3 regions of the Aeromonas enteropelogenes genome follow, and region 1 is predicted to be linked to each of the others. Evidence: predicted binding sites of a transcription regulator. Region 1 holds the regulator's gene; each other region holds the start of a gene.

Region 1 (2,269 bases):
CCCGCTCTGCCTCTTCGGCGATGGCCTGCTGGATCACGCTCGAATCCAGCAGTTGTTTGAACAGCAGGTTGCGGTTGGGCAGTTTCGGTCCGGTGGCCGCCAGCTGCTGGCGGCTGAAGTGGGTACGAGCGACCCGCGCCAGCTTGTGGGCGATGGCCTCGTCGGTACCGTGTTTGTCCGCCATGTAGCGCAGGGAGAGGGGCGGGGAGAAGCGCACCAGGTTTTCGCGACCCTTGAGGATCACGATGAGTGCCTTCTTGAGCCGGTTCGGCGCCAGACTGCTGATGATGTTGAGCCCGGAGGCCTCTTCTCCCTCCCGGCCCGGGGCACGGCCCCAGAACAGGGTGACGGGCACTACCTGGATATCCAGCGCCGGATCCTGCTTGTGCAGATCCAGCAGCTGGTGGAACTCCTGCAGGAAGGGAAGCGGCTTGCTGCGCTTGCCGAAGAGGGGAGGCGGACGATCCAGACAGACATAGCGCGGCAGCAGCTGGCCGTTCAGTTCCAGCGGCGTAAAGGGGCCCGGCAGACCGAGATCCTCGCAGCACTGCTGCAGGGTCATCAGGTCGGTGATCGAGCTGGTTTTCAGGGCGTAGACGATGGGTCTGGCCGGATCCAGCTTGAGTTCTGTGATGGGATTTTCCGGCAGGCTTTTGTGATTGACCAAGCCGCTGACCGGCCATTGCAAGATGGCTCTGGAAATCTTCTGTCCTGGGGACATGTGCGTCTGCTCTCCAAAAAAATGCGGCGTGAGCATAGCAAATCACCGGCCCCTTGTCGCCGAGAGGTACGATGAGTTCAGTCGTGCGGGATCAAAACAGGGTGAAATTGCCGGTTGGTCGCGACAAATGTCAGCTGCGCCTTGCCTTGGCCACTGCACTGTATATACTGCCAGTGTGCTGTATAAAAAGACAGGTGCCAATTCTATGAAACCCCTTACCCCCCGCCAGGCCGAAGTGCTGGAGCTGATCAAGGTGAACATGAACGAGACCGGCATGCCGCCGACTCGCGCCGAGATTGCCCAGAAGCTTGGTTTCAAGTCGGCCAATGCGGCCGAAGAACATCTGAAGGCCCTGGCCAAAAAAGGGGTCATCGAGATCATGCCGGGCACGTCCCGCGGCATCCGTCTGCTGCTCGAAGAGGAAGAGGCGCTGGAAGAGAGCGGCCTGCCGCTGATCGGCAAGGTGGCTGCCGGTGAACCCATCCTGGCCCAGGAGCATATCGAGAGCCACTATCAGGTGGATCCCGCCCTGTTCCACCCGCGCGCCGACTTCCTGCTGCGGGTGCAAGGGATGAGCATGAAGAACATCGGCATCCTGGATGGCGACCTGCTGGCGGTGCACAAGACCCAGGAGGTGCGCAACGGCCAGGTGGTGGTGGCGCGGCTTGACGAGGATGTCACCGTCAAACGCTTCCAGCGCAAGGGCAGTCAGGTGTGGCTGCTGCCGGAGAACGAAGAGCTCTCCCCCATCGAAGTGGATCTCGCCAGCCAGCATCTCACCATCGAGGGGCTGGCGGTCGGAGTGATCCGCAACGCCGACTGGATGTAATCTCCTTTCTCGCCACACGGCCTCCTTCGGGAGGCCGTGTTGTTTCTGCGCCTCTTTCCTGCCAATTCAAGCAGATCCTGAACCTCGCCGTTTTTGTCCCCCGCGCCAGCCCGCAAACCGCCCGTTTCGGATATATGCTCAGATCAGGGCCAGACCGTCAGGGTCTGGCTGCTCCGCCCCACGGGGCGAGCGCCGCACAATGACAACCGCAAGCAGACCTTCACGGGATAGAAGGGGAGTGTCGCAGGGCCGGCCGGCACATAGGCCAGGGTCATCCTGATCTCACTCGAAGCAAGGCAGGACGTTGCCAGGGGATGAGTCGACGTACCTGAGTGACCTGTCAGTCAAGGAGGAGTGGCATATGGCATCGAACACGCCATGGGATTCGAAGCGCTGCGTACCGGCGCCTGAATCCTCCATCACCCGTTTTATCAAGGGAAACCGGATGACCTGGTTTTACGGACTCTGGCTTCATCACAAGGGGCCGCACTGGGCGCTCTGGCTCGGCTGCCCGAAGGAGAAAGTGGTGCGCCTGGTGCTGTTGTTCAAGCGGGGTCATGGTGCCCAGGCTGTCGACAGCGTCCGGCTGGCCCCGGTGGTGCCCATCGGTCGTGCCCTCGGCAAGGGGTGGCAGCAGGGGCGCAACGCCAGACCCTGAGCTGCGCCTGTCGCAGAAGTCGAGCATGACAAAGAAGGGAGCCGCCGGCTCCCTTCTTGTT
Region 2 (2,269 bases), 480 kb from region 1:
TACTGGTGGATCACCTGGCCGGCGCCCTGATGGGGCAGCGACCCCTGGCCGTTGGTCTGATCCTGGCGTTGATCGCCTATGGCGCCGCTCGCCCCTTTTTTGACGGCCGCTGGCGTGGCCGCCTCATCGACCGGCTGCTGACCCTGTTCAAGCTGCTCGGCCTCGCGCTGGCGCTGCTCTACGTGACAGGCACGGGGCCCGCCTGGCTGATGACGCCGGATCGTCTGCCCTTCCTGTTTGACAAGCTGGCCCTGTCGGTTGGCCTCATAGTGCCGCTCGGCGCCATGTTGCTCACCTTCCTGCTCGGTTTCGGCCTGCTCGAGTTCATCGGAGTGCTGATGCAGCCGGTGATGCGCCCCCTGTGGCGCACCCCGGGCCACTCGGCCATTGACGCGGTGGCCTCCTTTGTCGGCAGCTACTCGGTGGGCCTGCTCATCACGGATCGGGTGTTTGCCGCCGGCAAGTACTCGGTGCGCGAGGCGGCCATCGTCGCCACCGGTTTCTCCACCGTCTCGGCCGCCTTCATGATCATTGTGGCCAAGACGCTCGGCCTGATGGAACACTGGAACTTCTACTTCTGGTCGACCCTGGTCATCACCTTCCTCATCACCGCCATCCTGGCCCGGGTGCCGCCCATCAGCCGGCTGGATGACGCGGGGGAGGCCGAGGTGCCCCTGCCGGATGGCGTCAATCGCTGGCAGATGGCGCTTGCCACCGGGCTGGCCCAGACCCGCGGTGCCGACCCCATCGGCCGCCAGCTGCTCGACAACCTGCGCGACGGCATCCGGATGGCGGCGGCCGTGGTGCCCACCATCCTCTCGGTGGGGCTGCTTGGCCTGCTGCTCGCCAAGTACACCCCCCTGTTCGACGTCATCGGCTGGCTGCTCTGGCCGCTGACCTGGCTGCTGCAGCTGGGGGAGCCCCTGGAGACGGCGCGGGCCCTCGCCGCCGGCCTGGCCGAGATGTTCCTGCCGGCCATCCTGCTCAAGGAGGCAGATCTGCTGACCCGCTATGTGGCCGCCGTGGTGTCGGTGAGCACTGTATTGTTCTTCTCCGCCTCCATCCCCTGCATCCTGGCCACTCGCATCCCCATCGGAGTGGGGCAGTTGCTGGTCATTTGGTTGCAGCGCACTCTGCTCGGCATCCTGCTGGCTGCGCTGGCCGGCCGACTTGGCCTTGCTCTGGGCTGGATAGGTTAATTGTATATACAAAATAGCACGCTCGTTTTGCCCGCCTTACGCGGGCTTTTTTCTTTTAAGGCCTTGTGTTAAGCCTGTTACAGAAATGTGATGAGGGATCTTCCCTTTTCACCCACGATCGACTATACATATTTGTATATACATTTGGAGTCTGGCATGAACAAGGAACTGTTGGCCTGCGATCGGGTCTGGATCAACCTCATCCCCGCTACCATGAGCGATGGCTATGGCCTCCTGGCCTCCCACGCCCTCGGCGTGAAAGCGGGCCGGATCCACGCCCTGATCCCCATGAGCGAGCTGACCGGGCCCTTCCCCGAGAGCTGGCAGGATATGAAGGGCCGCCTGGCGACCCCGGGTCTTATCGACTGCCACACCCACCTCATCTATGCCGGCAGCCGCGCCGCCGAGTTCGAGCAGCGGCTGCAGGGGGTCCCCTACAGTGAGATCGCCCGCCAGGGTGGCGGCATCCTCAGCACGGTGCGTGCCACCCGTGCGGCCAGCGAGGAGGAGCTGTTCACGCTTGCTGCCGCCCGGCTCAAGAGCCTGCTGCGCGAAGGGGTCACCACGGTCGAGATCAAGTCCGGCTATGGCCTGACCCTGGAAGACGAGCTCAAGATGTTACGGGTCGCGCGCCGCCTTGGCCGCGCCCTGCCGGTGCGGGTACGCACCACCTTGCTGGCGGCCCACGCCGTGCCGCCCGAGTTCGACGCGGATGGCTGGGTCGATCTCATCTGCGACCAGCTGATCCCGATCGCCGCCGCCGAGGGGTTGGCCGACGCGGTCGACGTCTTCTGCGAGGGGATCGCCTTCAACTTGGCCCAGTGCGAGCGAGTCTTCTCCGCCGCCCGTGCCCACGGCCTGCCGGTCAAGGGGCACATGGAGCAGCTCTCCAACCTGGGCGGCAGCGCGCTCGCCGCCCGCTACCGCGCTCTCTCGGTGGATCACCTGGAACACCTGGATGCCGCCGGCATCGCCGCCCTGGCCGAGAGCGGCACGGTGGCGGTACTGCTGCCTGGCGCCTTCTACTTCCTGCGCGACACCACACTGCCGCCGGTACAGGCGCTGCGCGA
Region 3 (2,269 bases), 1.9 Mb from region 1:
GACGATAGGCGCAGGTCGATGGCAGCCAGTCATACTCGGCGATTTTGTCATGAGTGATCTGCAGGCAGTCAGGCTCTTTTTTGAAGCGATTCAGGTAGTCAGAACACTGGCAGGTCTTGGTGTTGAGCAGGTTGCAAGCGACATTGGTGAATACCAGCTCTTCGGTGTCTTCATCGATAAGCTTGTTGAGGCAGCACTTGCCACAGCCGTCACAGAGGGATTCCCATTCTGACTCGGTCATCTGTTGCAGACTCTTGGTCTGCCAAAAAGGGGCTTGCATCATACTGCTCACTTAATACACCTGATAAAACGCGTGGTTATACCTCTTGTTACCTCACATTTCAAGGATGACGGCCCATTGCCAGTGGCATGTGTTTTCCAAGGGCAATGGCTGGCTCAAAATAACCTTGCTCTGATCCGCAAGTTGTTATCATCGGGCCCCATCTCCATCCTTACTGCTTCCATCATTTATGGCGATGACCTATCTCTTTGGCCGAGTCTCGCCATAGTCGGTTTTTGTCAGTGATTGAGGTAGATATCCTGTTCTGCATAGGCGACCTGTGGCTTGGCTGCTCTTGGCGTCACGTCGCCCAAATAACGGATGAATACGCCAGATTGCTGTTCCAGCCGTTGCAATTTGGCGTGATCCAGTTCGATCGTTTCGGGTAACCAGGTGAACACGGCAGCACAATGGCCAGAACCGAGGCTGCGCTCCAGCGTCTGCTGCCAGTTCTTGATCTTGGTGCTGTGCACAATCAAGACCCTGGCTGGATCAAGTCCCTGTTCCTGCAGATGGAGAGAAGCAGGGCGGCCTGGCGGGGCGATCAGCAGGATCCATCCCTTGGTAGGAATTGACTGCGTACCCAGTTCTTTGTGCAGCGGTTCATCAGACAAGAAAGACGCGCGAGCGTGAGTCGGTCCCGCTTTGCAAGCCGTTCTGGTTGGCCAGGGATTGCTCATGGTACGGGTCATTCCATAGAGAGGTGAGTGCTGGGGCTGGTTCATCTACGCATCCTGTATAAAAACTCAAGCTGTATGTGCATACAGTAGTTCTGTCCTGTGACTCTGACAAGGCATTTTTGCCAAAAAATGTGATGCCCTTGGCAGGATGGGAGAAAAAGATACTGATTTATCAGGAAAATTTTTTTAAAAGCAGTGGTCGTTTTTTATTCGATGGACAAATGGAATGGAACCGCCCATGGTTATACAGGGTTAATGCAGGGGAGGTGACGTCATGGATATCAGTACTTTGCAGCGTCTGGATGCCAACATCTTGTTGGGCATCATCAACGAAAAGCTGAGACTGGAGTGTGACGGGCTGGAAGAGTTGCTGGCTTATTACGACATGAGTGAGGAGCAACTGGCGAACAGGTTGGGCCAGATTGGGTATCACTATGATCCCTTGACCAACCAGTTCAAGGCTCATCCCTGAACAATGGGGGATATCGTGTTGGCTTCATATTACATTTTGGCGCATTGAAATCGCTTTCAATGCGCCATTTCATGGCTTATTTTCAAGGATTTTCAAGACTTGGCAACCTCTGAAAACCTATTCATATTTCATTATTTTTACGATTGCATTAACTTATTGATTTTTATGGTTTTGATTGATTTTTAAAAGAATTTTAAGGAAAGGGTTTTCATACTTTTATTGCGTTTCCCGTGGGGTAAAGTGTGACTTGCGTTAACTTTTAATTCAGCTGCTTTCGTTAGTATTCTCACGCCGGTAAATATTTGAGATAACAACAGCGCCGGACCCGTTAACCGGGATAACAATTTTATTTGTAACGAAGGAATATGGTTTATGGCTACCAAGAAGAAGACAGACCAGGATCTCCAACTGGATAAAGATCAGCTCAAGGCGAGTATCGTGCGTCACCTGCGTTCTACCTTGGGTACAAGCGAACAGAAAGCCTCTCCCGAAGCGTGGTGGAAAGCCACCGCTGCGGCCGTCAACGAACAGGTGTACGAGCGCCTGACCCGCACTCAGCAGACTCACTTCAAGAAAGACACTCGTGCGATTCACTATCTCTCTGCTGAATTCCTGATGGGGCGTTTGACCTCCAACAACCTGCATAACCTCTCCCTGTACAAGATCTGCGAAGAAGCGCTTGGCGAGCTGGGTCTGGAACTGACCGATCTCTGCGAGCAAGAGCCGGATATGGCCCTTGGCAATGGCGGCCTGGGTCGACTGGCTGCCTGCTTCATCGATTCGCTGGCGACCCTCAACTATCCGGCCGTTGGTTACGGCATTCACTATGAACACGGC

The links. The regulator LexA, encoded in region 1, represses DNA repair genes until DNA is damaged. The targets are predictions, from matches to a motif close to ANCTGTNTNNNNANACAGNT.
Region 2: the regulator LexA is predicted to act here: its motif matches at 1,326-1,345, upstream of hutI (imidazolonepropionase).
Region 3: the regulator LexA is predicted to act here: its motif matches at 1,030-1,049, upstream of LA321_RS14885 (DUF4250 domain-containing protein).

What each region holds. Positions count from the first base shown of each region.
Region 1 covers NZ_CP083625.1:1,244,444-1,246,712, reverse strand. The annotation lists gene plsB (glycerol-3-phosphate 1-O-acyltransferase PlsB) at 1-721, opposite strand, end outside; gene lexA (transcriptional repressor LexA) at 927-1,550, shown strand; gene LA321_RS05860 (hypothetical protein) at 1,912-2,208, shown strand; gene mgtE (magnesium transporter) at 2,269-2,269, opposite strand, start outside.
Region 2 covers NZ_CP083625.1:1,724,795-1,727,063, forward strand. The annotation lists gene LA321_RS08135 (YjiH family protein) at 1-1,199, shown strand, start outside; gene hutI (imidazolonepropionase) at 1,356-2,269, shown strand, end outside.
Region 3 covers NZ_CP083625.1:3,182,552-3,184,820, forward strand. The annotation lists gene LA321_RS14875 (YcgN family cysteine cluster protein) at 1-280, opposite strand, end outside; gene LA321_RS14880 (cell division inhibitor) at 520-1,005, opposite strand; gene LA321_RS14885 (DUF4250 domain-containing protein) at 1,235-1,432, shown strand; gene LA321_RS14890 (glycogen/starch/alpha-glucan phosphorylase) at 1,805-2,269, shown strand, end outside.